4 regions of the Priestia sp. KCTC 13724 genome follow, and region 4 is predicted to be linked to each of the others. Evidence: riboswitches for the same ligand, from Rfam matches in the RefSeq annotation. Region 4 holds a riboswitch; each other region holds the start of a gene.
What was found. A riboswitch is a leader RNA that binds a small molecule or an ion and turns the genes downstream of it on or off. The one in region 4 is predicted to bind S-adenosylmethionine.
Positions count from the first base shown of each region.

Region 1: another riboswitch for S-adenosylmethionine. It lies ahead of AC1UFB_RS14885 (M20 family metallopeptidase); the one in region 4 lies ahead of mtnW (2,3-diketo-5-methylthiopentyl-1-phosphate enolase).
Region 2: another riboswitch for S-adenosylmethionine. It lies ahead of AC1UFB_RS07080 (methionine ABC transporter ATP-binding protein); the one in region 4 lies ahead of mtnW (2,3-diketo-5-methylthiopentyl-1-phosphate enolase).
Region 3: another riboswitch for S-adenosylmethionine. It lies ahead of metK (methionine adenosyltransferase); the one in region 4 lies ahead of mtnW (2,3-diketo-5-methylthiopentyl-1-phosphate enolase).

Region 1 is NZ_JBXDLD010000109.1:12,715-21,111, reverse strand. Features, by position in the region: gene AC1UFB_RS14890 (aspartate aminotransferase family protein) at 579-1,898, shown strand; SAM riboswitch class I at 2,058-2,155, shown strand; SAM riboswitch class I at 2,255-2,359, shown strand; gene AC1UFB_RS14885 (M20 family metallopeptidase) at 2,430-3,632, shown strand; gene AC1UFB_RS14880 (protein-glutamine gamma-glutamyltransferase) at 3,724-4,536, shown strand; gene AC1UFB_RS14875 (hypothetical protein) at 4,723-5,382, opposite strand; gene AC1UFB_RS14870 (5'-deoxyadenosine deaminase) at 5,796-7,139, shown strand; gene AC1UFB_RS14865 (NCS2 family permease) at 7,441-8,397, shown strand, end outside.
Region 2 is NZ_JBXDLD010000046.1:6,715-15,111, forward strand. Features, by position in the region: gene sufD (Fe-S cluster assembly protein SufD) at 1-794, opposite strand, end outside; gene sufC (Fe-S cluster assembly ATPase SufC) at 812-1,597, opposite strand; gene AC1UFB_RS07065 (carboxymuconolactone decarboxylase family protein) at 1,824-2,189, opposite strand; gene AC1UFB_RS07070 (MetQ/NlpA family ABC transporter substrate-binding protein) at 2,314-3,156, opposite strand; gene AC1UFB_RS07075 (methionine ABC transporter permease) at 3,173-3,841, opposite strand; gene AC1UFB_RS07080 (methionine ABC transporter ATP-binding protein) at 3,831-4,859, opposite strand; SAM riboswitch class I at 4,970-5,076, opposite strand; gene AC1UFB_RS07085 (thioredoxin family protein) at 5,221-5,520, opposite strand; gene AC1UFB_RS07090 (toprim domain-containing protein) at 5,534-5,884, opposite strand; gene AC1UFB_RS07095 (YusG family protein) at 6,115-6,357, opposite strand; gene gcvH (glycine cleavage system protein GcvH) at 6,466-6,849, opposite strand; gene AC1UFB_RS07105 (arsenate reductase family protein) at 6,963-7,319, opposite strand; gene AC1UFB_RS07110 (acyl-CoA dehydrogenase family protein) at 7,470-8,397, opposite strand, start outside.
Region 3 is NZ_JBXDLD010000057.1:35,809-44,205, reverse strand. Features, by position in the region: gene AC1UFB_RS08750 (gamma carbonic anhydrase) at 1-196, shown strand, start outside; gene AC1UFB_RS08745 (phosphatase PAP2 family protein) at 434-964, shown strand; gene AC1UFB_RS08740 (glycosyltransferase) at 985-1,623, shown strand; partial or broken gene AC1UFB_RS08735 (glycosyltransferase) at 1,674-2,132, shown strand; gene metK (methionine adenosyltransferase) at 2,457-3,659, opposite strand; SAM riboswitch class I at 3,794-3,911, opposite strand; gene pckA (phosphoenolpyruvate carboxykinase (ATP)) at 4,185-5,777, shown strand; gene AC1UFB_RS08720 (DUF2584 domain-containing protein) at 5,809-6,051, opposite strand; gene AC1UFB_RS08715 (alpha/beta hydrolase family protein) at 6,113-6,895, opposite strand; gene AC1UFB_RS08710 (ABC transporter substrate-binding protein) at 7,071-8,069, shown strand; gene AC1UFB_RS08705 (ABC transporter ATP-binding protein) at 8,072-8,397, shown strand, end outside.
Region 4 is NZ_JBXDLD010000111.1:129-5,566, forward strand. Features, by position in the region: gene AC1UFB_RS14965 (1,2-dihydroxy-3-keto-5-methylthiopentene dioxygenase) at 66-581, opposite strand; gene AC1UFB_RS14970 (methylthioribulose 1-phosphate dehydratase) at 595-1,233, opposite strand; gene AC1UFB_RS14975 (2-hydroxy-3-keto-5-methylthiopentenyl-1-phosphate phosphatase) at 1,230-1,889, opposite strand; gene mtnW (2,3-diketo-5-methylthiopentyl-1-phosphate enolase) at 1,889-3,127, opposite strand; SAM riboswitch class I at 3,216-3,323, opposite strand; gene AC1UFB_RS14985 (pyridoxal phosphate-dependent aminotransferase) at 3,420-4,616, opposite strand; gene AC1UFB_RS14990 (carbon-nitrogen family hydrolase) at 4,724-5,438, shown strand, end outside.

The DNA.
Region 1 (8,397 bases), on a different contig from region 4:
CTCAAACGGAAAAATAATAAAACGGAAAATTCAGTCAATATTTATGCAACGTTAGTGCTTATTTATCTAATTATCCTAAAAAGTTAGGTTTTAAATGATGAAACAGATTGGCTGGTTTAAGTCTGGTAGTGTACCAAGCTTAAATCAGCCAATTTGTCTTTTACTCGCATATAATTAATAAAATGCTAGTGTTTTAGAATGCTTCGTGCGACAAATGTAGCTATGTGTAAAGAGTGGTTTCTAAATTACACTAAGCGGAGAGCCCATTCTTAATAACTAAATAAGAACTACTAGTCACCATAGAAATTTATATATATGCAATTGATTTTTATAAAAATACATAGTAGAATAAAACAGAAATATTATTCTATCAAAGTTTTATCAGAAGTTTTGAAAAGAAAAAAAGCATAAAAATAAAAATAATCTATTTTATATACAAACCCTGTAGAGTCGTAGTCTATGATGGAGTCATCATTCCTAAAACACTCATTTACATCGGCATGCACATCATTTATCATAAAGACATCAAATGTTTTTAGAATATTTTTAATAATTTGTTAGAAAACAGGAGGATTACTATGTCAAACGATTGGAATCATCTATTTAACAGAATGCCTGAACTTTTAGCACCTACTATGGCAAAAGATCATCCAAATCTACCCGTTATAAAAGAAGAAGGGTGCTACTACTATGGATTAGACGGCAAACAATACCTAGACTTTACATCTGGAATTGCAACAACGAATGTTGGACATCGGCATCCAAAAGTTGTGCAAGCTATTAAAGACGGAGCTGACCAGTTACTTCATGGACCTTCTGGCGTTATCATGTATGAGTCTATCTTGAGATTAGCTGACGAATTAGGAAAAGTTACGCCTGGTAACCTGGACTGTTTCTTCTTTGGAAACAGCGGAACGGAAGCAATTGAAGGCGCTTTAAAGCTTGCTCGTCACGTAACAAAACGACCTTACGTCGTGTCATTCTTAGGCTGTTTTCATGGACGTTCAATGGGAGCGCTAAGCGTCACAACTTCAAAAAGTAAATACCGTCAGTTTCAGCAGCCTTCTGGTTTAACCTATCAAATTCCATATGCCAATCCAAAAGAATGTCCAGACGGTGTTAATGTAGATGCTTATTTTGAAGACAAGCTTGAAAAAGACTTTAATACTTTGTTTAAGCATCAAGTAACGCCAGAAGAAGTAGCAGCTGTTATTTTAGAGCCTGTTCTTGGTGAAGGTGGATATATCATTCCACCAAAAAGCTGGATGAAAAAGCTTCGTGAAATCTGTGACCGTCATGGCATTTTACTCATTTTTGATGAGGTGCAAACAGGTTTTGGACGTACTGGAGAATGGTTTGCTGCACAGACATTTGACGTCGTGCCAGATATTATGGCTATTGCAAAAGGCATCGCTTCAGGCATTCCGTTAAGTGCTACTGTGGCTTCACAAGAGCTTATGAAAAAATGGCCTCTTGGCACGCATAGCACTACGTTTGGCGGTAATCCAATTGGCTGTTCGGCTGCGCTTGCTACACTTGAAGTGCTTCAAGAAGAAAATCTTCTCGAAAATGCAAAAGAAATGGGTGCTTATGCGCTCAAACAATTGGAGCTGTTAAAAGAAAAGCATTCGCTAATTGGAGACATTCGTGGAGTGGGACTTATGATCGGAATTGAGATTGTACATCCTGAAACAGGTGAACCCAATGGGGATGCACTATTTGAAATTCTAGACTTAGCTCTTGAACAAGGCGTTCTCTTCTATTTCTGTGGCAATGCAAGCGAAGTGATTCGTATGGTTCCACCTTTATCCGTAACGAAAGAGCAGATTGATGAAGGTCTTGCTATGCTAGATCAGGCTATTCATTTATATGAGCAAAAAGTTGCTATTAATGTATAAAAAGAGTGCTTAAGGCACTCTTTTTTGTTGGTCTAGTTATGATAGCGGTATCATATTGTTAGAAAGAAAAATCTTTTCAGAAAAGTCATTGACATTCCTTTGCTCAGCGTGTAACATAGGATTTAAGTTATCAACAATATTCTACAATATTCGACAAACTTCTTATCCAGAGAGGTGGAGGGACTGGCCCTGTGAAACCTCGGCAACGGACATTTGAACCGTGCCAACTCCAACAAGCAGTGCTTGATAGATAAGAAGAGAGCTGGTTCTTACTTACATGATCCCAACCTCTTCTTACAGTCATTAAGACACTGTAAGTGGAGGTTTTATTATTTTATAACTACATACTGTACGTTTTCTTATCTAGAGAGGTAGAGGGACCTGGCCCTATGACACCTCAGCAACAGGCTGATTGCACTGTGCTAATTCCAGCAAGCGCTTAGAAGCTTGAACGATAAGAAGCAGGTTCTTTAGATAAGGAAGCTTCTTCTATGAAGCTTCCTTTTTATTTTTAGTAAATGGGGTGTAAGAATGAATTTACAGATAGAAAAGCTTAAAGAAAGCGTTATTGAGTATATTAACCAACAAGCTCAAACTTACATAGATACAAGTCATGCAATCCACGACCATCCTGAAATCGGAAATGAAGAGAAATTTGCATCTTATCTCTTATGTAAGCTGCTAGAAGAAGCAGACTTTACCGTGGAACGCGGGGTAGCTGGACATGATACAGCATTTTTAGCAAAAAAAGCATCCGCAAGAAAAGGACCGAGAATTGGATTTCTTGCGGAGTATGATGCGCTTCCAGGGCTTGGACATGCTTGTGGTCATAACATTATTGGAACAACTAGCGTAGGAGCAGCGATTGCGCTTAGCCAAGTGCTTGACGAAATAGGAGGAGAGCTTGTTGTGTTGGGCACCCCAGCGGAAGAAGGTGGACCGAATGGAAGTGCAAAAGGAAGCTTTGTGAAAGCGGGCCTTGTGCAAGACTTAAATGCTTGCATGATGGTTCACCCTGGAAAAGAAACGTGTATTACAGGGACAACGCTAGCTGTGGATCCTATTGATTTTGAGTTTTATGGACAGGCATCTCACGCAGCATCAGCTCCTGAAGAAGGCATTAACGCGTTAGATGCGGTTATTCAATTATTCAATGGAGTGAACGCACTTCGTCAACATGTAAAGGATGATGTGAAAATTCACGGCATTATTACAGACGGAGGAACGGCTCCCAATATTGTTCCCGACTATGCAAAAGCGCGCTTTTATATTCGCGCACAAACGCGTAAAGAGTGTGATCAAGTGACGGAGAGAGTACAGCAAATCGCAAAGGGAGCGGCTATGGCAACTGGTGCTAAACTTAACGCATATTTCATTCAAAATAAAGTAGATCATATTCAGCTAAACCGCGCTTTTGATCGAGTATTTGAAGAAGTATTTACAGAATTAGGCGAAGACGTAGATACGGCGCATAAGCCTGGAATTGGCTCATCTGATGCAGGAAATGTTAGTCAAGTGGTACCAACCATTCACCCTTATATCAAAATCGGTGCTGAAACGCTGGCTTGGCACACTGATGAATTTCGTGAAGCAGCTAAATCTCCAGAAGGTGACAAAGGGTTACTTCAAGGGACAAAAGGTCTTGCTCTCATTGGCTTACGTTTATTAACTGAAGAGGACACGCTTTGTGCTATAAAAGACGAATTTACGAAGAGGCAGGCAGAGCTAGACTAGAATACATCTTTTCTTTCGTTCTCATAAAAGCTCTCTTTCACTCGTATGATAAAAAGAACGTAAGTGAAAGGGGGACGCACTTATTATTATTGTGCAGGGTCGTGCATTAAATATGAATGCAGTGCCATATAGCATGCTTGAAGCTAATAAAGCACAGATTTTGAGAAAAATGGCTCAGTATCAAACAATTTATCGGTATGACAATATTATGCAGTTAGATTTTGAGCTGACTACCCGCCTACGAATTGTAGAAGCATCGTATCTGTTGTATAGAAGTGGTGCGAGATTTGCAACTTTTAAAGAATCTGAATGTAACGAAACATATTGGCTTCGAACCGAAAAAGGAGGATTTAAGCTAAAAGAGAACGTGTTGCCATCCGTCGCATTAAACGATATTTTCTTTAATGGTTCGCTCTATGCGTTTGAATGTGCGGTTGCGATTGTTATGGTTTTTTATAAAGGTGTGTTGGAGAGTATTGGAGAGAGGGATTTTAATCAATTATTTACGAATTTAGTATTATATAGCGGTAAATTTGATGAAGATTTAAATCTTCAAAATCATCATGGTTATGATTTTTTAGAGGGAGACTGCGCTTATTTCAAAAACCCTGATCACCATGAAGATACCCCTCAATGGCAAGGTGAAAATACGATTATCGTTGGGGACGACTTGTATTTTGGACACGGCGTAGGCGTTAAATCCGCTGAAGGAATTATTGAACTGCTAAATGAAAAGAGAAAAGAAAACGCAACAGAGTCTGCTTACTTAACGTCATACATTACGCGTGTTGGTTTCCGCTACCTTAGCCAATTTTATGTTCATCGTGATGTCCTCGTTGAAGTTGATTATGATAAGCTCCCTCTTGTTGTGAGTCAAATAGGCTCAAGCACATACATTGGTTAAGAAAAACCCTCGCTTTCACAAAGCGGGGGTTTCCTATGATAAAGAGTAGAAGTGAACCAATATAATCTGCCTTAGTTGCTATAGAAAGAAGCATACCCTGCTATAATAAACAAAAGAAGCAGCGCAATTGTGATACCGATGATCCACAGCGACAATTTCTTCATAAGGAATACCTCCTCCATTCATTTAAAGAGTAGAAGATGAACCACCTGATGAACCGCTGGCTGTACCATATACAGTTTGACGCTTTACACCAGCTGTTTTGAACCCAACCTTCCAATTCCAATCAATTTGTCCGTAAGCACGGTTAGAAGAGACCCATGTTTTGGAATTTTGTTTTGAAATTGAGACTAGGGGATTGACGTTTTTCACAACTTTTCCGCTCACACTTTGTACGGACGTAACGTTAGATCCACTTGTGGAATAATAGACTGTAGCTTTCACTTGCGTAGTAGTAAACCCTGCAATTTTATACTGTGCTGTATAGGAAGCCGTGCGTGATACACCAGACGATAATGTGGAAAAACGTGACGTTGCATATGCAGATGCTACTGCTGTATTGCTTGTAGGCGCGTCATCGTAATCAACGGATTCCGTTACTTCAATAGAATTAAGTAGCTCGTCTGGGTGATTTAAGTAGTAGATAACTTTTTCTTGCTGTTCAGGAGATAAAGCTGAAAATTGCTCTGCTGAATCTGACTCTCCCTGGGTATTAAGATAAGCAACATATGAAGAAATAGTATATCGCTCAGATCCCGTACTCATTGCTGAAGCGGGTTTTGTTGCAAAAAAAGTGAAGCCTAAAAGTATGATTGATACACAAAAAAGCATTTCTTTTTTTAACATTTGGTGTCGGCCCTTTCCATAATTACTAGGTAAATAGAATCGTAACGACTATTACTTTACCATATTTTCCTGGAAAAACGACAAATTTCTTTTAAAACAATTTAATAATAAATGTGTTGAAATACATCGGAGAAATGTAAATATAAAAAAGTATGTAAGGTTTTCTGACATTTTCCTGGCATTACTGTTAAAAAGAGAATATGATGTATTCAAGATCACATTATTCTCCTGCGATTTCGTATAACCTCTTGAAAAAGGGACTTGGGATTTTTCGTGGATCCACCTTCCTAGCTGCGTAAATCAGCTAGGAATTTTTTTTACCTTTTCAATAGACAGAATAATTAGTTATTTTTGATATATAATGAAACGCAAGAGAACGATGGATTTAAAGAGAGAGTAGGGGGCTTGAAGGAATGCAGCATATTTTAATTAAAAATGCGGAAATTATTACGATGAACGAAAAGAATGACATTGTATATGGAGATCTATACATAGTAGGAGACCGTATCGCTGCCATTGGTAAAGGGTTATCACCGGAAAAAGTCGATAAAGTCATTGATGGAACAAATCGGACAATTGTTCCTGGTTTCATTCATACTCACATTCATTTATGCCAAACGATGTTTCGCGGACAAGGCGATGACTTGGAGTTGATGGATTGGCTTCAAAAGAAAATATGGCCTTTAGAAGCTGCGCATGATGAAGAATCTATTTATTACTCCGCATTATTAGGTATTGGCGAGCTCATTAAAAGTGGCACTACAACTATCGTGGATATGGAAACCGTGCATCATACTGATTCGGCATTTGAAGCTATTGCACAAAGTGGTATTCGCGCCATTGCTGGTAAAGTAATGATGGATAAAAAAGCGGACAACATGCCAAAAGCATTACAGGAAACAACCGCTTCCTCAATTGCGGAAAGTGTTAAGCTGCTTGAGAAATGGCACGGATCTTATAATGACCGCATTCAGTACGCGTTTTCTCCCCGATTTGTTATTTCGTGTACGGAAGATTTACTAAGAGAAGTTGCGCACTTATCCGCGACTTACGGTGTGCATGTACATACGCATGCGTCTGAAAACCAAGAGGAAATTCGAATTGTAGAAGAAGAAACAGGCATGCGAAATATTTTATACTTAGATCACTTAGGGTTAGCCAATGAGCGGTTAATTTTAGCACACTGCGTCTGGCTGAATGACCAGGAAAAGGCAGTGATTAAAGATAGAGGAGTAAAGGTGAGTCATTGCCCAGGCTCAAATATGAAACTTGCTTCGGGATTTGCTGAGATTCCACATCTTCATGAACAGGGCATTTGTCTAAGTTTAGGAGCAGATGGCGCGCCTTGTAATAATAACCTCGATATGTTTAATGAAATGCGCCTTGCAGCAACGATTCATAAGCCGTCCTATGGGCCTACAGCGATGAATGCGAAGCATGTGCTTGAAATGGCAACGATTGGTGGAGCCAAAGCTGTTGGGCTTGAAAATGAAATTGGAAGTATTGAGGTTGGGAAAAAAGCCGACTTAGCTATGCTGAACCTTTATCAGCTTCATACGTTTCCATCATATGGTGTGGACCCAATCTCGCGCGTTGTTTATTCAGCTACGCGAGGAGATGTGGAAATAACGATGGTGGATGGCCAAATTGTGATGGATAACCGAGTCTTAAAAACAATTGATGAGAGAATTGTTTTAAAAGAAGCCAATGGCACTATCGAGCGTTTATTAAAAAGAGTAGCGCTGCTTACGTCGTAAAAAAGCAGCTAAACTTTTTACTAGTATCGTTAATTTGAAAATTAAAAATAAATAGAATATAAAAAGTTTTATTATGATAACGTTTTCCGCCTTTGCATCTTTCATAATTAGGACTATAATAGGACAAAAGATTTTACTTCAAGATGTGAAAAGTGTACATTCTAGCCATAATAAGTGGTGGAGTTCTCTCTGCCGCTTATTATGTTTTTGTATGAGCTCTAATGAAGAAATTAGTTGTTCAAGACGCCTGATCACCACAGATTGAGGTTATGTTATAACAATAAACAGGGAGGCGCATGTTTTGGAGCGTAGTAGTATATTAGAGCGCGTGTTTAAACTCTCGGAACGTCAAACAACGCCAAAACAAGAAATTTTAGCGGGCTTAACCACTTTTATGACCGTTAGCTACATGGTTATCGTCAATCCGCTTATTTTATCTGACGCTGGTATTCCGAAAGAAGCAGCGTTAGCAGCAACGATTTATGCCATTGTATTCAGTACAATACTTATGTCGCTATGGGCTAACTTTCCAATCGTTACTGGTCCTGGTATGGGATTAAATGCATTCTTTACGTATTCGGTTGTGCTAGGACAAGGCCTATCGTGGCAAACGGCTCTTGGTGCTGTCTTTATATCTGGTATTTTATTCTTTTTATTAACCGTAACCGGTATTCGTAGCAAAATCGTCGATGCCATTCCCAACGTTCTAAAAGCATCAATTGCTGTTGGAATTGGTTTGTTTGTTGCGTTTATAGGATTAAAAAATGCAGGGCTTGTTGTAGCCAATGAATCAACATTTGTTGGCGTTGGAAACGTGTTGGACAAGGGGCCATTATTGACAATATTCGGTTTGATTTTGGCAGCTGTTTTAATGGCTAAACACGTAAAGGGTGCGCTAATTATTAGTATTTTTGCAACGACTGCAGTAGCAATGGTTGTTGGGTTTCAAGCACCGCCAACCGCTATCAGCGACGTGTTTTCAGCGACCCCACCAACAATTGGTGACACGTTTATGCAAATGGATTTAAAAGGTGCCATCGCTTACGGAATCTTTTCCGTTGTCTTCTCATTTACAATTGTAGAACTTTTCGATACGCTTGCAACGCTAATTGGTTTATCGAAAAAAGCAAACTTAGTTGATGAGAACGGCAAGATTCCAAATTTAAATCGCGCATTAGCAGCGGATTCAGTTGGAACAATGGCGAGCGCTATCTTCGGTAGTACAGCTTTAAACACGTACATCGAAAATGCAACAGGA
Region 2 (8,397 bases), on a different contig from region 4:
CTCATTAAGCCTAATGCCCACTCGATGCGACCGTCTTTACCAGCAACACCACGGCGATTTACGTAGCTAGTTGTTCCTTTGGCAAGGTAGTCTACCGCACCGAACGTTACTTTTGCATTGTTATTTGCAAATACTTCTGTCACAACGTTTACTACACCGTTTGACTCTTCAGAAGTAGCAATGTAGTTTTCTACATACGTAACAGAACTATTATCTTCTGCAACCACAATAACATGGTTGAAAAGTGCTGCTTCTTCATCTTCACGTACGAAAACAGCTTGAAGTGGTTCTTTTACTTCAACGTTTTTTGGAACGTAAACAAATACGCCACCGTTAAGCAGTGCAGCGTGAAGAGCCGTTAAGCGATGCTCATCCACTTTTACACCGTCTTTCATGAAGTACTTTTGTACAAGCTCTTCGTGGTCTTTTGCAGCTGTTTGGATATCAGTAAAGATAACTCCTTGCTCTTTTAACTCATCTGTTAACGTTGCATATGCAGCTGTTTGGTCACGCTGAACGTATAAGTTTTTAACCGCTTCTGTATCAATAAGTGCTCTTACAGACTCAGGAAGCTCGTCAATTGAAGAAATTGCTTTTGCTTCAGCATCATGCTTTGAGAAATCTGTAAAGTTCCACTTTGTAATATTTGTTTTATCTGGTTTTGGTAGTGGAAGATCTTCTGCTTTCGCAAGAGCTTGTAAACGAAGATCTAACAACCATTTCGGCTCAGCAGCTTTTTCAGAAAAACTGCGAACGTACGCTTGATCAAATGGTAATTTTGTATCAATAGTCATAGAAATCCTCCTAATGCTTATGCTTCTTGCCCTACAGTTTCGTCTTCAATACCTAATTCTTTCTTAATCCAGTCATAGCCTTCTGCTTCTAAGCGCTGAGCTAATTCAGGACCGCCTGATTTCACAACGCGACCTTGCATCATAACGTGAACATGGTCTGGTGTAATGTAGTTTAATAGACGTTGGTAGTGAGTAATCATTAAGCAACCAAAATCGCTACCACGTAGCTCGTTGATTCCTTTTGATACTACTTTTAACGCATCGATATCTAAACCTGAATCAATCTCATCAAGGATTGCAATAGCAGGTTTTAACATCATTAGTTGAAGGATTTCGTTACGCTTTTTCTCTCCACCAGAGAAACCTTCATTTAAATAACGTTGTGCCATATCTTGATCCATTTCTAAGAAGTCCATGTTTTTATCTAGTTGACGGATAAACTTCATTAGTGAAATTTCATCGCCTTCTTCACGACGCGCATTAATTGATGAACGTAAGAAGTCTGCATTTGTTACGCCGCTAATTTCACTTGGGTATTGCATTGCAAGGAACAGACCTGCACGCGCACGCTCGTCCACTTCCATTTCAAGTACGTCTTCACCATCAAGTGTAATGCTACCTTGTGTTACTTCATATTTAGGGTGCCCCATAATTGCTGAAGATAAAGTGGATTTACCTGTACCGTTTGGACCCATGATTGCATGAATCTCTCCGCCTTTAACTTCTAAGTTAACACCTTTTAAAATCTCTTTGCCTTCAATTGAAACATGAAGATCTTTAATGATTAAAGTTGAACCTGCCATACTAAAACCTCCAGTTATAGATGTATATACTAAAATCAGATATACCTATATCTTTTTAATTATTCTCATTTTATTCTCATTACAATCTTATAACAAATGAAAACTTATAGCAACCTTTTGAGATAAACGCTTTTCTCTTATATGTATACATATTTTACCCGTATAAAAAACGTTGCTTTCATAGGCGTAACCCAACCTTTAAAGCAACGTCTGCTTATCATTTATTTTAGTGTGTTTGACGTTTTAATTCCTGCACGCATTCCTGCACTAACATGACAGATTGACTCATCGCTGCTCCGCCACCAAATGCTGCCGAAACGCCACAAGCTTCTAAAATCTCTTGCTCAGTTGCTCCGTTATCTAAGCAACCTTTTGTATGATAAATCATGCAATATTCATTTTGAGCTACAACGCTAATTCCTAATGCAATCAGCTGCTTGTCTTTTTTAGAAATAGACCCTTCTTCAAAACAAGCCTCTGTGAAAGTGTTGAACGTTTCAGTCAATCGTGGAAGCTTTTCACTGAATGTTCCCATTCCTACCTTATAATTATGAAGTGCCTGCTCTGTTGAATGATTTGTTTCTTGTTGCATCCCTCTTGCCAACTCCATTCGTCATAGTTTTCATCATTAGTATGGATGATACAAATCGGAGTTATGCTTAACGCTAAAAATAGAAAAAATCGACCAGGCCTAAACCTAGTCGATTTTAATCTGTTTATTCGTTTACAGGAAGCACTGCGCCTTTATACTTCTCTTCGATGAAGTCTTGAATTTCTTTTGAGTGAAGTACTTCTACTAACGCTTTTACTTCTTCTTTGTTTTCATCACCTTTACGAACTGTGATAATGTTTGCATATGGATTGTTTTCTTTTGATTCTACAGCGATTGGATCTTTAACAGGGTCTAAACCAGCATCTAACGCATAGTTTGCGTTAATAACAACCGCATCGCCTTCATTGTTGTTATACACTTGAGGTAATAAACCACCTTCAACGTCTGCTTTAAACGTTAAGTTTTTAGGGTTTTCTACAATATCATCAAGCGTTGCATCTTGCTTTTTAACGCCCTCTTTTAACTTAATTACGCCTTCTTTTTCAAAAATTGAAAGAATACGACCTTGTTCTGCTACTGCATCACGCATAATTACCGTACCGTTTTTCGGAAGGTCTTTTAATGACTTGTACTTTTTAGAGTAGATACCGATTGGTTCGATATGAATAGCTCCTGCACTTACAAAATCATAATTTGGGTTTTCTTCTAATACAGATTCTAGATAAGGAATATGTTGGAAATAGTTCGCATCAATTTCTTTTCCATCTAGTGCTGTGTTAGGTAAAATATAATCTTGGAATGGTTTAATGTCTAACTCAATTCCTTTTTCCTCTAACAATGGCTTTGCTTCTTCTAAAATTTCAGCGTGAGGAATGTTTGACGCCCCCACCACAATTTTCTTTTCGTCTTCTGATGAATCTGACCCACTGCCTCCAGATGAACCACAAGCAGCTAAACCTAAAACTAAAGCAGATGATAAAGCAAATGTTGAAACCCATTTTTTCATAATATATTTCCTCCTCTTATCGTTTATCAATTTTAGACGTGATAAAATCACCAATAAACTGGATAATAAATACAATCACTAAAATTAAAACTGTCGCAACAAGGGTTACATCACTATTATTTCGCTGGAAGCCTTCTAAATATGCTAAGTTTCCTAAACCACCAGCTCCAACCGCTCCAGCCATTGCTGTATAGCCAATGAGTGCGATTGCTGTAACCGTCAAACCCGAAATTAAAGCAGGCATTGATTCTGGAAGCAGCACTTTAAAAATAATTGTGCCTGTTTTCGCTCCCATCGATTTTGCTGCTTCAATCACACCTTTATCGATTTCGCGAAGGCCGATTTCAACCATACGCGCGTAAAATGGTGCGGCTCCAACAATAAGAGCTGGCAAAGCCGCTTCTGCTCCTAGCATTGTTCCCACAATTGCTTTTGTAAACGGAATGAGCAAAATTAGTAAGATGATAAATGGAATGGATCGAAAGATGTTTACAAAAGCTCCTATAATAATATTAACGAAGCGGTTTTCCCAAAGCTGACCTTTGCCTGTTAAAAATAGAAGTAAGCCTAGCACAATTCCTAATATAAACGTGGCAACAACTGAGATACTTGTCATATAAAGTGTTTCAATCGTTGCTGCACTAAATTTATCATACGTTACGTTTGGGAATAATTCAGTTAGCATCCGTCATCACCTCAATTTCTACCTGTTGTTCACGGATGTACTCAATTACTTTATTAACCTCTGCTTCTTCACCATCTAAATGAATAAATAAGGTTCCATAAGAGCCCGTTTGTGTATAAGAAACTTTCCCTTGTAAGATGTTAATCGTGACATCAAATGCTTTTAAAATGCTCGTAATGAGCGGTTGCTCCGCTTTTCCACCTACAAATGTGAGCTGAACAATTCGACCGCTTGGATAAAGTTCCTTCACCTGCTCCACTGTCTCAAACGTTTCTTCTGGCTCTGAAATTTGCTGTACAAATCGCTTTGTAATATTTTGCTGTGGTTTACGGAATACTTCAAGTACTTCTCCTTGTTCGACTACTTTTCCATTTTCCATCACAGCTACACGATGACAAATTTTACGGATTACGTGCATTTCATGCGTGATTAAGACAATCGTTAAACCTAGCTTTTCATTAATATCAACTAGCAAATCCAAGATCGAATCTGTTGTTTGTGGATCAAGTGCCGATGTTGCTTCGTCACATAATAAGACTTTTGGGTTATTTGCTAACGCTCTTGCAATTCCTACACGCTGTTTTTGCCCGCCGCTCAGCTGAGATGGGTAGGCATTTTCTCTACCTTCTAATCCAACTAGTTTAATGAGCTCGTTTACACGTTCTGCTCGTTTGTTTTTTGGAACACCGGCAATTTCAAGTGGAAACGCAATGTTTTCTTGCACGGTACGAGACCAAAGTAAATTAAAATGCTGAAAAATCATGCTAATTTCTTGGCGAGCTTGTCTAAGCTTAGCACCTTTAATTTTCCCAATTTGATTTCCTGCTACTTCTACTGTTCCAGAAGTAGGTGTTTCTAAACCATTTAATAAGCGAATAAGAGAGCTTTTCCCTGCTCCACTATATCCAATGATGCCGAAGATTTCACCTTTTGCCACTGATAAATTAACCTGATCAACGGCCGTGACTTTCCCACTTTTAGCATCATATATTTTCGTTACATCTTGTAACGTAATCATCTTCTTCACCTTCTTTGTTGACTTGCTCTGTCTGCTTAGTGTGTCCTTGCTTTTAGAAAATAAAAAAACCTTTCTACACGTGAGCAGAAAGGTTTTTGATAAAATCCTTTCTCTCATCTTTCAAAGCTTATGCTTTGCAGGAATTGGCACCATTTCAGTTAGTCTGACGGTTGCCGGGTTTCATAGGGCACAGTCCCTCCACCTCTCTTGATAAGAGTTAACGACAAATTATTGAAATTATTTTGTTTTCATCAAATATTCATTTATTTATGTTTGTGATTCTAGCATGTGTCAGAAAGGGTGTCAACAAAAAATGCGCATAGGATAATAATCCCATGCACACCCTTAAACAAATGTTTGTTTAACTAAGACGTTCCATTACATATTCAACAGAGTGAAAAGCATACAGCTTCTGCTTCACTTCGCCATTTCCATATTCAATTAGGCATGGAACACTTTCAATTTCGAGCAAAGACGCTTTAGCAGGCATATAGTTTAAATTACTCATTCCGATTGTTAAGTCTGGAATAATCGCTTCTACTACTGTTAACATTTTTTTAGCTAGTTGGCACGTTCCACAAAGGGGTGTATGGAAAAAAATAACCGTACGCTCGTCTTTATTTAGCTTTTCGTCTAGCTGTTCCTCTGTCCACTCTTCCATGTTACTCATCCTTCTATATTAAAAATTCTGCGTTAACATCTATATTAGCACTTAAAAGTACCGTAGCAATATGATTTCTTGGGGCCGCCGCTACCTCACGATACATTTTATCGATATAAAGGTGCTCCGCTTCCGGAAGTTCTTTTTTAAACTGTTTCCGTAATTTATTGCCGGAATCATCTGAGTCAACCAAGATATACACATCTTTATCATACGTGGAATCGATAATCTCATCTAGCTTTGACAAGCTGATGGTTCCATTGGTACAAATAATCTCAATCGGTTCATTAATAATACTTTCGATTCGCTTTTTGTCAGACTTACCTTCTACAATAATTACTTTTTCAATTTCTATTAAACGCATCGTCATCACCTATGATTATCAGTTGTATAGTAACGTTATTCCTTTATGCTATACAATATTCGTTAATGTAACACAGTTCCCCTGTTTTTTAAAAGATTTTGCTGTAAAAAGAACATATATGAATTGTTTTTATTGAAAAAATAGACTATTTTCGGTCATCTTAGACTGATGGCGCCAAACCTTATGTGGTTGGCGCCATCAGTCTTGCACTGAGAGGTTTCATGCTAAATTTAGCACCAACCCTCTTCTGAATCGCAGTCCGTATACTTTTGTGTAGCTCCAGCCTGGACGTCAGCATACTGATAAATTTTGTTATTTTCTTGCGTGTAACCTGACTCTAAATTATATTGATTACCCGTTGCACCATAATTCACATGGCCAATTGATTGTTTATCTACATACAATTGCATACCATTTTCATGAAATTTTGCTGTAATTCGATCCGTTATGTCAACTTTTTTATGTTCGAACATAAAAAGACACCCCTTTAGCTTGTTTACTAAATAGAGTGCCCTTTTTGTTATAGGTCCATGAAGACAAATTATGGATATACCAAGTGAAATGTCTTAAGATGAAGTCAATTAACCTTCGTTAATCATTTCATCGTATTGTTCAGCTGTCATAAGCTTCTCAACATCTGCCGAATCAGCAGGCTTAATTACAACCATCCATGCTTTTTCATATGGAGACTCGTTTACAAACTCAGGATTATCGCTTAATTCTTCGTTTACTTCTACAACCTCACCGCTAATTGGTGCATATAGCTCTGATACTGTTTTCACAGATTCTACGCTACCAAACGGCTCGTCTGCTTCAACTTTATCGCCAACTTCTGGAAGCTCAACAAATACAATGTCACCAAGTTCAGATTGTGCAAAGTGTGTAATTCCTACCCGGAAAACTTCTCCTTCGCTTTTTACCCACTCATGCTCTTCTGAATAACGCAACTCTTTTGGTGTACTCATCTTAATCCCTCCAATAAATTATGTATGCCGCTAATGAATAGCAACGACTACCTCTTATCAGTGTAACGTAAACAACAGGTTTTTTCTATTTGAATCCGCACGGAATTTTAAATTTATTTCCATGTTGTGTCAAATTCTTCTTCTTTAAACCCTACCGTTACTTTATCACCGTCAGTTAATAACGGGCGCTTGATTAACATCCCGTCAGATGAAAGGATTTCAAGTAATTCCTCATCACTTGCTGTTGCAACTTTGTCTTTCAGACCTAGCTCACGATACTTCTTTCCGCTTGTATTAAAGAATTTCTTTAGCGGCAAGCCACTATTTTGATAATAGCTCGTTAGCTGCTCTTTCGTTGGTGGATTTTCGATAATATGAATTTCTTCATACGCCACACCATTTTGATCTAGCCATTGTTTTGCTTTTCGACATGTACCACATTTAGGATATGAATAGAATAATACGCTCATTATTTCGCCTCCTTTTTCTTCGCTTTTTCGTATTTTAACACATCCAACTTTAATTTACCTATTTTAGTTTGCAGTTAAACAAAGAAAAGCTGTGTAAAGGAGAATACTCATACTTTCCCTTTACACAGCTCTCTATTACATACTTTAAAATTACACAATAAAGCGCTCTTCTTCCAATACAACCTTTGCAATTTCTCGCTTAACAACAATAACGTTGACCGGCGTGTGACGAGTTAGCTTTCGTAATGACGAGAGCATCATACGTAGCGTATCTCCTTCTTCTACAGCAATAAGCGTTTCTTTTGCATCCGCTTCAATTTTATTAAATGCTTCTTGGCAGAATACTTTTGTATAGTTGACTTTAAGCTGATTTTTTTCTTCTCCATTTTTCAAAATTGCTTTTTCCGTACGTAATACAGCAGATTCCATTGCATATACGTTGCTGATCATGTCAGAAATATTAACTAACACCTCTTGTTCACCCTCAAGTTTTTTACCATACTTTTGAGCTGCTAGACCAAGTAGTAATAGCGCAATTTTTTTACCATTACGAACTAATAGTTTAGATTGATCTAATGCGCCTTCTCCAGCTTCTTCAGGCATTAGCATCATAAGCTCTTCCTGTAGTGACTGAGCTTTTTGTAACAATGGAAGCTCACCTTTTAAGGCTTTGCGTAAGTACGTTCCTGGCACCAATAAACGATTGATTTCATTTGTTCCTTCAAAAATACGGTTGATTCGAGAATCACGGTACAAGCGCTCAATTTCATATTCGCTCATAAAGCCATAGCCACCATGAAGCTGAACTCCCTCGTCTACTAAATAATCTAGCACTTCCGTTGCAAATACTTTATTTAACGAACACTCAATGGCATACTCTGCAATTGAGGCAGCAATTTCTTTTCCATCTTTTTGTTGCTCTTCCGATAGCTGACCCATTCTGTCTTCAAAGAGACCAACCGTACGATAAACAGAGCTTTCAGAAGCATATAATTTCGATGCCATGGTTGCAATCTTTTCTTGTGTTAACGAAAATTTTGCAATCGGTGTCTTAAACTGTTGGCGTTGATTCACGTAT
Region 3 (8,397 bases), on a different contig from region 4:
AGAAGGTGCATTTATCGGAGCCGGTAGCTTGGTCCCACCCGGTAAAAAAATCCCACCTCATACACTTGCACTAGGTCGCCCTGCTAAAGTTGTCCGTGAATTAACAGATGAAGATGTAAAAGATATGAACCGAATTCGCACGCAGTATGTTGAAAAAGGACAATATTATAAATCAATTAACCCGATTAACAGCTAATGCAACAAGCAGTGGTCAATGCACTGCTTGTTTTTTTGTGTAGCAGCCTTACTTAGTATGCACTAAATAAATCCACACATTCTTTACACAATATTAGCACTAGCTCTACAAATATTTCTTACAATATAACATAGCGACTATACATTCGTTGAGAAACAAAAACATATAATTTTTTAACGTTTCATCGTCACCGATTACTTTAGCTATGAACATAATGGGCTTAAAGGAGGTTGCTATATGCGAACAAAACTAATTCGTCAAGTTTATGATTGGGAGTGCCACTTATTTCAAATTGTGAATAAACATTTCGACTTCAAGCCTCTCAACACTTTTTTTCGTACGATTACACATATCGGTGGTGCAACTTCAATGATTGGCCTAGCGCTACTCCTCATGCTATGTATTGATCGTGCATCTTTACCGCTTGCTTACGCATGCGCTTTATCTCTAGCAATCAGCCATATCCCTGTGGCGATTACCAAAAAAATTTATCCAAGAAAACGTCCTTACCTTCAATTAAAAGAAACAAAAGTATTGGATAATCCTTTACAAGATCATTCATTTCCATCTGGACATACAACAGCCATTTTTTCGTTTCTAGCACCTATCATGATTGCGGTACCTGTTTCAATTTTATTTTTATTTCCACTTGCTTTTTTAGTAGGAGTTTCGCGGATTTATTTAGGACTCCATTACCCTACTGACGTATTTGCAGGCATGTTGTTAGGTATACTCTCTGGAATTATCGGTCTACAGTTGTTCTACTAAATCAAAATGGAGGTGGTAGGATGAGGATTACATTGATATCAGATACGTTTTCTCCTGAGATCAACGGAGTCGCAAAAACATTAAAGCGCTTTACTTATTATTTATCTCGTCAACGAATTGACTATGAGGTTTTTGCACCTGAATCATCGTCCCGCACATTTAGTCCATTATCCATTAATCATTCATTAAGTATACCATTCTTTCTTTATCCACAATGTCGGTTTGCCTTACCGAATGTTATAAAGATGAAGAAAAAAATAAAGGAGTTCAATCCTACAATCATGCACGTTGCTACTCCTTTTTCAATGGGACTTAGTGGCATTCATGTGGCTAAAAAGCTTAGTATTCCTTTAGTTGGTTCTCATCATACTGACTTTGAACACTATCTTCCAAGCTACAAGTTAGGACACTTATCTCCTCTTCTGTGGAGATATATGAAATGGTTTTACGAACCGTTTGAAGAGATTTTTGTTCCCTCTCTTGAAACAAAAAAGCAGCTCTTAAATCAAGGCTTTAAATCTATATCTATCTGGTCTAGAGGAGTCGATCATCATTTATTTCATCCCTACTACGATAAATTTGATATCCGCATAAAATACAATATAAAAAAGCCTTATATCTTAACATATGTTGGACGTTTATCTCCTGAAAAAACGTAGCATTTTTATTAAAGCTATCTCGCTTACTTCCCGACCATTTACGCCACCAAGTACAGTGGCTTATTGTTGGAGGTGGGCCTAGCAAGGAGGCGCTGCAGCAAGAAGCGGGTGAATCCATTACATTCATCGACTTCTTAGAACATGAGCATTTAGCTAAACTATATGCAGCTTCCGACCTATTCATATTTCCTTCTGAAACGGAGACCTTTGGTAACGTTGTATTAGAAGCATTGTCCTGCGGTACGCCTGTCATTGCTGCTAATGCAGGGGGAGTAAAACATATTGTTAGCAATGAGAAGAATGGCTACCTCTGCACCCCGAATTCACTTGAAGAATTTATTGAATCCATTTGTACTTTGTTAGAGTCCTCCCAGCTTCGACTAAGGTTTGGAGACGCTGCTCGTCGCTATGCTCTTACGCAATCTTGGGATTCTATTTTTGACCAATTACTGCTTCGCTATGAAGCAGTCACTACTAAATCAAACAATGGGTTAGAATTTGTTCAATAAAAAAGAGTTTGGGACATAACAAAATGATTGCTTCTAAGAGACGAACAATAGCTGTTCCAATCTTTTTGGTTTGTCCCAACACGTTCGTTCTATTGCGCTACGGCCACTCGCTTTCCGCGGGGAGGAACCTGAGCTTCCTCGCTGCGCTGCGGGATCTCAGTTTTCCCTCTCTTTCCCGCAGGAGTCGAGTGTCCTACGCTCCATTCCACCCTGTTTCCAACATTGTTTTCACAATCAACAAAAAACCTGAACGATTAAAAGTGAGAAACTCTCAATCGTTCAGGTTTATCATTGGCTGAATTACTTATGTCCCAGCCTCTTTTTTTATTTAGCTAAAGCTTCAGTTTTTAAAGCTTCTGCTTTATCAGTGAACTCCCAAGGAAGCTCAACATCAGTACGACCAAAGTGACCGTATGCTGCTGTTTGCTTATAAATTGGGCGTCTTAAATCAAGCATTTTAATGATACCAGCTGGACGAAGATCAAAGTTGTTACGTACTACTTCAACTAATACTTCTTCAGTTACTTTACCTGTTCCAAATGTATCAATAGAGATTGAAACTGGCTGAGCTACACCAATGGCATATGCAAGCTGAACTTCACAACGATCAGCTAATCCTGCAGCTACAATATTTTTCGCAACGTAGCGTGCTGCATATGCTGCTGAGCGGTCAACTTTTGTTGCATCTTTACCAGAGAATGCGCCACCACCGTGACGAGCATATCCACCATAAGTATCAACGATAATTTTACGACCTGTTAATCCTGCATCACCTTGAGGACCACCAATTACAAAACGTCCTGTTGGGTTAATGAAGTACTTCGTGTTCTCATCGATTAATTCTTGTGGAACAACTGGATTGATTACATATTCTTTTAAGTTACGTTGAATTTGCTCTAACGTTACTTCTGGATGATGCTGAGTTGAGATAACGATTGTATCAACACGAACTGGTTGATTGTTTTCATCATATTCAACCGTTACTTGCGTTTTACCATCTGGACGAAGGTAAGGTAAAATTTCTTCTTTACGCACTTCTGTTAAGCGACGCGCTAACTTATGAGCTAAAGAAATTGGTAACGGCATTAATTCTTTTGTTTCATTACAAGCGTAGCCAAACATTAAACCTTGGTCACCAGCTCCGATTGCTTCAATTTCTTCATCAGACATTGAACCTTCACGAGCTTCTAACGCTTGGTCTACACCAGCAGCGATATCTGGAGATTGCTCACCGATTGCTGTGATTACTCCACAAGTATCCGCATCAAAACCATATTTTGCACGCGTATAACCAATTTCTTTGATTGTATCACGTACTGTTTTTTGAATATCTACATAAGTAGATGTTGTGATTTCACCACTTACTAATACTAAACCAGTTGTTACGCTTGTTTCACAAGCAACACGAGCATTTGGATCTTCAGCTAAAATAGCATCAAGAATTGAGTCAGAAATTTGGTCACAAATTTTATCTGGATGTCCCTCTGTAACAGATTCTGACGTAAACAGACGACGTTGTGTTGACATCGGTTTTCCTCCTTTAAATATGATACATTGTGATACGGTACTCATTCCCTTATTGTGGTTCATTTACATTTTTTCAATATAAAAAACCTTTCCTTGTATCGAGGAAAGGTATCAAGTTCTGCATAAGCCTTTCACTCTTATCGATCAAGGTTTATTCCCTTGCATCAGGTTAGCACCTTATCACCTCTATGGAAATGGGTGATGGTTGCTGGGTTTCATAGGGCCTGTCCCTCCACCAGCTCGGGATAAGAGAGTATCCGTTCAAGGACATATCATACAGGAAAATGCTCTGTTATGTCAATAACATTCCTATGAAAATCACTTAAAGGTTGTATTTTCCTCCCCTATTATTTACAGAAACCTTTCACTAGTAAGATCATCTCACAAAAACGTTTTATGCTCTCTAAAACAAAAAATTTTCGCAACATTTTAACATTTTCATTCGAATAGTATAGACTATTTAAAGTAATGTGTTATACTAATTGTACATTTAAACATCATTTTAAAAAAAGGAAGGTAGTGCACATGAGTACTGTTAATATGTCTATTGAATTAGCCAATCTCCTGGAATCTGAAAAAGTGAATCACCAACTATCTGTTTCTCAATTAGTCGAAAAGATTTTAGAGCGACAAGAAGGCGTATTGACTTCTACAGGTGCTATTCAAGTTGAAACAGGAAAATATACGGGGCGTTCCCCACACGATAAATTCATTGTAAGCGATTCCTTAACATCTCATACTGTTGAATGGGGAGATGTGAATCAACCGTTTTCATCTGAACGATTTGACGCGCTTTATAAAAAAGTATTAGAACATTTAAAAGAACAAAATGAGCTATTTGTGTTTAACGGCTATGCGGGCGCCGATGATAAATATCAGCTTCCAATCCAAGTCGTAAATGAATACGCATGGCATAATTTGTTTGCTCACCAACTATTTATTCGTCCAGAAGACACGAAGCTAAAAAGTGATGCTGAATCATTCTCAATTGTATCTGCTCCTACTTTTAAAGCTGTTCCAGACATTGATGGGACAAATTCAGAGACATTTATTATTATTTCATTTGAACGAAGAGTTGTATTAATTGGTGGAACGGAATATGCAGGCGAAATGAAAAAATCTATTTTCTCAGTAATGAATTTCCTACTTCCTCAAAATAACATACTTCCTATGCACTGCTCAGCTAATGTTGGCAAAGAAGGTGATGTTGCACTATTCTTTGGACTATCTGGCACCGGAAAAACAACATTATCAGCTGACGCTACCAGAAGACTAATTGGTGACGATGAGCACGGTTGGTCTAGTACAGGCGTATTTAACATTGAAGGCGGTTGTTATGCAAAATGCATTCAACTATCAAAAGAAAAAGAGCCTCAAATTTTTAATGCCATTCGATTTGGAACAGTTTTAGAAAATGTTGTGATTAACTCGAATACTAGAATTGCAGACTATAATGATAATAGCTTAACAGAAAACACTCGTGCTGCTTATCCAATTCAAGCAATTGATAACACAATCTTACCGAGCGTTGCAGGACATCCTACGGCAATTGTTTTCTTAACAGCAGACGCATTTGGAGTTTTACCTCCAATTAGCAAACTAACAAAAGAACAAGCAATGTATCATTTCTTAAGTGGGTATACAAGTAAACTTGCGGGAACAGAGCGCGGAATTACTGCGCCACAGGCGACGTTCTCTACTTGTTTTGGTGAACCATTCTTACCTCTTCCACCTACAGCCTATGCTAAAATGCTAGGTAAAAAAATTGATGAGCATAACGTAAATGTTTATCTTGTGAATACGGGATGGACTGGTGGAGAGTATGGTGTTGGAGAGCGAATGAAGCTAGTTTACACACGCGCAATGGTTCAAGCAGCGTTAGAAGGAGAACTCATTAGCGTAGATACAGTTCAAGATCCTATCTTTGGACTTGAGATTCCTGCACATGTTCCTGGTGTCCCTGATGAAGTACTTCAACCAGTAAAAGCATGGAAGAATGCAAATTTATATGAAGAAAAAGCTCATCAATTAGCACAAAAGTTCACAAAGAACTTTGAGCGCTTTGCAAATGTAGCTCCAGAAATTTCACAAATGGGCGGACCGATTATTTCAAAATAATGAAAAGCCGGAATTTTAATTCCGGCTTTTTTTAGTTTGTGGAGTGTAGCTTTATTAACTCGTATGTGACAACGGTTTTATTTTGCTCTAACTCAAGCTTTTTAATAATACCTGTCCCAACGCGTTCACCATTCTTCGTTTTATGAATACTAAGCGGAACCTCAAGAGGGTATAAGCGGTAGCCTTTTTTTTCAATTTGAAATACATTATCTACTACTCGCTTCTCATTTCCTTTTGTAACAATCATCGTATTTAATTCTAGTGGCATTCCCATCCTTCTTACCTCCCTTTCTTTTCCTCTATTGTACAATGCTTTTTCTATGCTGGCATATCTTTTATTTTGTTTTCATCCATTCAGTTAAATTTTTCACTGTCTCTCGGTTTTGCTTCGGAGGAAACGCATGAGGAAATCCATCAAAGTACCAGCTTTCCACGGGCTTCCCATGTTCACTCAGCATTTTCTCTAATTGATATGCATGCTCAATTGACACGTTTGCATCTTCTTTTCCATGTATTAACAATGTCGGTATACTTAGCTTATATGCCTGAGTTAGCGGTGAACGCCATTCATACCTGTCTGGATATTTCGAAGGTGTCCCACCAATGACCCTTTTCATCATACGCCTTAAATCTGTTCGCTCTTCATAGGTAAGAATCATATCCGTTACCCCTCCCCATAAAACAAGCGAACGTGCTGAACTTTTTTCAATGGCAGTAAACAAAGCCATTACGCCTCCTCGTGAAAAACCAAATACATGGATTCGGTCTTGATGAACTCGAGGGTAATTGACAAGTAAGTCATAAGCTGCAAAAGCATCGTAACGATCATCTCCCCCAAAATCTTCGTTTCCTTCTCCACCTTGATTCCCTCGATAAAATGGAGCCATTACAATGAATCCTTGAGATGCGAATTGAATTAGCCTCCCTGGTCTCACAGTACCTACATTTTTTATGCCACCTCTTAAATATAAAAATCCATCATATGTACCTTCTTCTTTTGGTTCCGCTAACATCCCCTTAATTTTTAAACCTTGACACATATACGTCACAATTGACAACGAAATGCGTGGATTGGGAGATGGAAAAGGATATTGACTAATAATAGTTCCGTCCTTCATAAAAAACCCTCCTTATCATTCAATCGTTTTTAACCAGACGTTCACACTATTTTATCCATTATCATATATTATTGTAGAAAAAGTCACGCTATCAATCCTACTCCACATATTGGCCTATTACTATGTTTCATCATAATTGATTTACAATCTTATTTTAACGTTAGGAGGAAATACCATGCGAAAAATAAAATGGCTGCTGTCCATCATCACTATTTGTATTTTAACCTTCACTTTAATGAGCTGTGGTAAACAAAGCTCAATTGAAACTGTTCGCGTAGGAGAAGTAACAAGATCCATCTTTTATGCTCCCCAATATGTAGCTATATCAAAAGGTTTTTTTGAGAAAGAAGGACTAAACGTAGAATTAAAAACTACTTGGGGCGGAGACAAAACGATGACTTCCCTTTTATCCGATGGCATAGATGTTGCATTAGTTGGTTCAGAAACTTCAATCTATGTCGCTGCACAAGGTTCTGATGATCCCATTATTAACTTTGCGCAACTAACGCAAACGGATGGCACATTTCTAGTAGCACGTGAAAAAGTTGATAACTTCTCATGGGACCAGTTAAAAGGAAAAACATTCTTAGGACAGCGTAAGGGTGGCATGCCACAAATGGTTGGAGAGTACGTCTTAAAAGAACATAATATTGACCCTAAAAACGATCTAACACTTATTCAAAATATTGATTTTGCTAACGTTTCAAGTGCTTTTGCATCTGGAACTGGCGACTATGTCCAACTATTTGAGCCAACGGCCAGTATTTTTGAAAAAGAAGGAAAAGGTTACATTGTTGCTTCTTTTGGTGAAGAGTCAGGAAAGGTTCCATATACAACATTCATGTCAAAAAACAGCTTTTTAAAAGAAAATCCTGAAACTGCTGAGAAATTTACAAGAGCTATCTATAATGCACAGCAGTGGGTTGATACGCACAGTGCAAAAGAAGTTGCTGAAGCAATCGCTCCTTATTTTGACGACACATCAATCGATACAATTGAAACCGTTGTTGAGAGATATAAAACCCAAGATTCATTTGCTACTAACCCAGTGTTAGATAAAGAAGAGTGGGAAAACCTTCAACGCATTATGGATGAAGCTGGTGAACTACCTAAGCGTATTGATCACAAAACATTAGTCAACACAAAAATTGCAACTGACGTCATGGAGCAGTAACCATGTCAGGCTTACAAATCACAAACGTCCACCACGTATATGTCACAATGAAATCAGCCACCACAGCTTTAGAAAATATCAACCTTTCAATTAAAGAAGGAGAATTTATTTCTTTTCTAGGACCTAGCGGATGTGGAAAGACGACGCTTCTTTCGATTTTGGCTGGGTTAATTAAACCAACTTCAGGTGAAGTAAACATTAAGAATAAACTTGTTCAAGAGCCTACAGCAGAAGTTGGTTATATGCTTCAACAAGACTACTTATTTCCCTGGAAGACGATAAAAGACAACATCCTTCTTGGACTAACAATCCAGCGTAACCTTACAAA
Region 4 (5,438 bases):
AAGCGGCATTTTCTTGCGTTAACCACGCATACATCCTGCTATTTTTCCTTGTCTACAATCTCAATTTATTCGTAGATTGGCACCCAGCCTTCTGTTGTAACAAAAATACGAACGGCTACTACTTTGCGATCTTCCATTAGTGTAAAATAATGACGCACATTTTCTGGAACAGAAATTAAGTCACCTGGCTCTAACTCGACATCAAAGAATGAACCATCTTTTCCTTGAATGACGAAAATACCATGTCCACTGACGATAAAACGAACTTCGTCGTCCGTATGGTGATGCTCACGCTGAAAGTTTTTTAATAACTCTTCTAAGTTAGGCGTTGTATCTGATAACGAAATCACATCTTGTGCTTGATAACCTCGTCGCTCAGAAATATCCCTAATCTCTGTATCAAATGAAGCTAAGATTTCTTCTTTTTCTTCGTCTGTTAAATTAAATTTTTCACGCAGATTTTCAGGTAGCTTTGTAATATCCCAATTTTCATAAATGACTTCATTATTAGCTAAAAAGCTTGCTACCTCTTCTTGATTTTCAATGCGTACATCTGTTGCATGTAAACGAATGTTTGCCATATGTAACTCCCCCTTAAGTAAGTGTTGATTGATTATATTTCTTTAGTGAAAGAATTTTCACGTGATAACTAAATAAAAACTCGTATGCTTCTAGCGCTTTTTTCGCTTCAAATGCATTTCCCCCCCATACGGTAATACCGTGGTTACGAATTAAAACAGCCCCTTGATCCGCCGTTACATATTCAGCAAAGACTTCAGCTAACGTCGGAATGTCCGCATAATTCGGAATAATCGGAACGGTAACCTCTGCATCTTCTTCCCAAATACCGAGTGCTTTAATAATCTCTTGCCCCTTAAACGTTACCTTTCCTTCGTCACCATATAGTTCAGAAATGACGTTGTTATCAATTGTATGTACATGCAGGCTGCACCCAGCGTTTGTATGACTATAAACCTTAACATGTAAAAGCGTCTCAGCGGAAGGTTTCAAGTGTGTTTCTTCCGCTGCTTTCCCATGGCTATCTACAAGTAAGAAATCTTCACTTGTACGCTTTCGCTTATCTTTTCCACTAGCTGATACGAAGAAGGTTGTTGGCTCTTCACTTACTTTAATCGATAAGTTACCACTCGTTCCAAAAAACCAATCTCGCTGTGCAAGTTCTTCTTTTACATCCGCAATCTCTTGTAAACGCTGCTGTGCTAAAATACTCATACTTCCACCTCCGATAATTCGTTAATATGTTCAATGACATCATGGAATGTTTCAAACGGCCGATGCGGTAAATGTAACTCTTTGCATTTCTGAAGCAAGAAATCACGTGCCAATACGCAATCAGCCATTTTTGCTGCCTGCAAATCCGTAATGGAATCTCCAATTACGATGATAAAATCTTTGTCATCTACCAGATTTCGTATAATTGACGGCTTACAGCAGCCACAGCCATTTTCACAGTGGCTATCGCATGTATGAGGCCACGTAATTTTAATCGTTTGCCCTAAAAAATCTGAGCCGTTGCAGTAAAGGTTCTTTTTATCTATTTTGCCGTCTAACATTGGTTCAACAAAAAAGTCAATTCCTCCACTAACAATATATAGCGGAATATCCTTTTCTTTTGTGTAATGCACAAACTGCTCGAATCCTGTTCGAATCTCCGAAGTTGATAAAATAAATGATACAATCTCTTCTTTTAAAGAGATTGGCAGTAAAGAGAACATTTTGCCAACGCCTTCTTGAATCGATACGCGCTCTGCCAACACATCATGTTTGATAGCTTCCCACTCACTTGGAGCAAACTTTTTCATAATAGCAATGATGTTATCGCTGTTTGTAATCGTACCGTCAAAGTCACAGAAAATCTTCACGTTCATCACCCCTTCACCTTCACTGCTCCCCATAGCTCAAGTGCTTTTTGTAGCGCTTCGTCATTTGTATCTTCTAAAGGCTGTCCAGCAAGCGTAGCATCAACTGCTGCACGGAATGCTTTTCCTCCACCGACTGCTCCATCTGGGTGACCGTGTACGCCTCCGCCTGCGTTAATAATGCTATCCACACCGAAATCGGAAATAAGCTGCGGAACCATGCCTGGGTGGATACCTGCTGATGGAACCGGGAACGTTTGCTTATAGGTATGTAGCGGTCTTGTTACCTCGTACGTAATTCCAGCTGTATCTTCAAGCGGCATCGCGACGCTGCCGTACGGTGATGGGAATAGTGAAAAATCTGCTCCAACAAGACGAAGTAATTTTCCTAGTAAAAGAGAATTTGAGAATCCATGAAATTCAGATGGTGTTAACGCACCGCTTACTGCTGGGTGAGCCATGATTGGTAAGTTAATATCATCATCTTCACGAAGAGCTTGTAGCACATCTAGTCCATATGCAAACACGTTAAACAATAGAGCATCGGCTCCGAGCTCCGCTGCTTTTCTAGCTTTCTCTTTTAAATCAAATGTACGCCCCGTTAAATTTACGGCATATAGCGTACGATGACCCATTTCTTTATATACTTCATCAAGAACTTTTTTCCCTTCTGTAATACGCTTTTCGAACGGTGTCAGTTCGTTGTCAAATAGGATTTCGTCATCCTTTACAAGATCGACACCTCCAAGTGCTTGTGCCCGAAGCTGCTCCGTTAAATAATCCATATCACGCCCAATTACACCTTTAAAAATACTCATTACTAGAGGACGATCGTACACTTTTAGTTTCTCACGAATCCCTTCAATTCCAAAGCGTGGGCCAGGAAAAGCGGCTAATGCTTCTTGTGAAAACTCTAAATCTAATAATTTTACTTTTCCGTCTAATGATAGTTTTCCGAAAACAGTAACTAAAATAGCAGGTAAATCATTTGTATAATTAGAAAGCGGATAACCAATTTTCACAATCGCTTGCTTTGTCGTTTGCTCTAAATAATTGTTGACGCGATCGCAGTCTTCAAGTGGCGTAATGTCAACTACGCGCCCTTTGTGCTTTCTAAGTTGCTCCTGCTCAAGCTGAGGTAGATTTGTCCAAGAACCTACCGTTAAGCCTAGAGCAATGCCTTCTGCTTTTTTTTCAAAGTTTCCTTTTTCATCATGTAATAAATAACTTGCAACGATTTCACTCATTTGCTTCAAACTCCCTTGCTGTAAATTTCCCATCGTTACGAAATAAAAAAGCCTCTTCTTGTGAGAAAGAAGAGGCTTTTTTGCTCTCTTCTTATCTCTCAGCTACTGCTGCAAGATTTAGCACCGTGCTTAACAAAACGTTAAGTCGGTTGCCGGGCTTCACAGGGCTAGTCCCTCCACCTACTCTTAATAAGAAAATTGCTATTTATATTGTATAATCGATTTTCACGCTAATCGTATTCATCAAAAATATGTGTTTATGAATCAACAACTTCTTACATATTAAGCCAACTCAAAAAGAATTGTCAACGTATTTTTTGAATAAATTTAATTTAGCAATTCGATCAACCGCTTCTTTCAGTCGATCTTCATCGGTTAATAAACCTACGCGCACATAGCCTTCTCCGTATTCACCAAACCCAATTCCAGGAGCAACAACGACGTGTGCTTTTTCAAGTAACAAATCAGAGAATTCTTCTGATGTATAGCTTTTGGGAACCGGCAACCACGCAAAAAACGACCCTGGTGGGGCTTCAACGTCCCATCCGATTTCACGCAGTCCATGAATGAGAACCTGGCGACGAGATTCATAGCGTTCGACTAGTTCATCTACGCAGTTCTGTGACTCTAGTAAAGCAACCGCGGCTGCTTGCTGTATTCCGCTAAATACACTTACAAATAAGTGATCTTGTAAAAGATTAATCGCTTCAATAACGCTTTCGTTTCCAACAGCAAAACCGATGCGCCACCCCGCCATATTATACGTTTTGGATAGCGTATAAATTTCAATGCCCACTTCTTTGGCACCTGGAGTTTGCAGAAAACTAATGGGCTTTTGACCATCAAACCCAATTGCGCCGTACGCAAAGTCATGTACAATGCACGTATCGTACTGGCGAGCAAATTCAACCGTTTTTTCGAAAAATGATGCCGTAGCTACTGCACCGGTCGGATTATTTGGGTAGTTTAAAAACATGAGCTTAGCTTTTTGCTTCACTTCTTCGCTTATTTCCTCGTAAACTGGTAAAAAATCATTCTCTTTTTTCAAGGGCATAGCTTCCATTTTCGCTCGTGCTAGCTCCACGCCTGACCAATAGTCTGGGTAACCTGGGTCGGGCACTAAAACTGTATCTCCAGGGTTAAGTAAACACTGAGGAATTTCTACTAACCCAGCTTTGCCTCCAAACAAAATAGCGACTTCTTTTTCGGGATTTAGCTGGACACCGTATTCTCTTTCGTAAAACGCTGCTGCCGCTTTTTTCAAAAAAGCTTGTCCGCGAAACGGTGAGTACTTGTGGTAGTTTGGATTTTCACTCGCGTCTTGAAGTGCCTTGACAATATGAGGGGGCGTTGGCTGATCTGGGTTTCCTTGCCCTAAATTAATCACATCATGCCCTTCTTTTATTACTTTTGCAACTTTGCTAACAAGGGATGCAAAAAATTGTTTCGGTAAACTCTTCAATAGTTCTGATTGTTCAAACTGCTTCATGTGAACACCTTCTCAAAAAATTCTTGAAATTCTAGTCACAAATAATATATTGTAATAGTCAACTTGTAAAGTCATTTTTATAAAATAAATCAGGATGGTGAAGTTTAATGAGCTTAAAAGTAGCGTGTTTACAACTTGACCTTGCATTTGGAAACCCTAAAAAAAATTACGAGCATGCTGAAAAAAAAATGAAGGAAGCACTGCTTGAATCTCCAGATATTCTTATACTGCCAGAACTTTTTGATACGGCTTATGATTTACAGAACCTCGACGCTATCGCGGACTCAGAAGGTAAGCAAGCGACTAGCTTTTTCTCTGCTTTCGCCAAAACACACAGCGTGAACATCATCGCTGGATCAGTTGCTAAGAAAACAAAAAGCGGCGTTACGAATACAATGTATGTCTTTAATCGTGAAGGCCAGGAGGTCTCGCAATATAACAAGCTACACTTATTTAAGCTGATGAATGAGCACTTATTTCTACAACCAGGTGAAACCAAAAACATCTTTACGCTTGAAAACTCATTATGCGCAGGCGTTATTTGCTATGATATTCGCTTTCCAGAATGGATTCGCGTTCATACAAGCGCAGGTGCAGAACTCCTTTTTGTGGTTGCTCAGTGGCCCAAGCCAAGACTTGCTCACTGGAAAGCACTTCTGGTAAGCAGAGCCATTGAAAACCAATGCTACGTGGTTGCCTGCAACCGCTCTGGAGACGATCCAGCTAACACATTTGCTGGTCATTCGTTAATCATTGACCCTTGGGGAGAAATTATTGCAGAAGCAGGTGAAAATGAAGAAATACTAACAGCAGACGTTGATT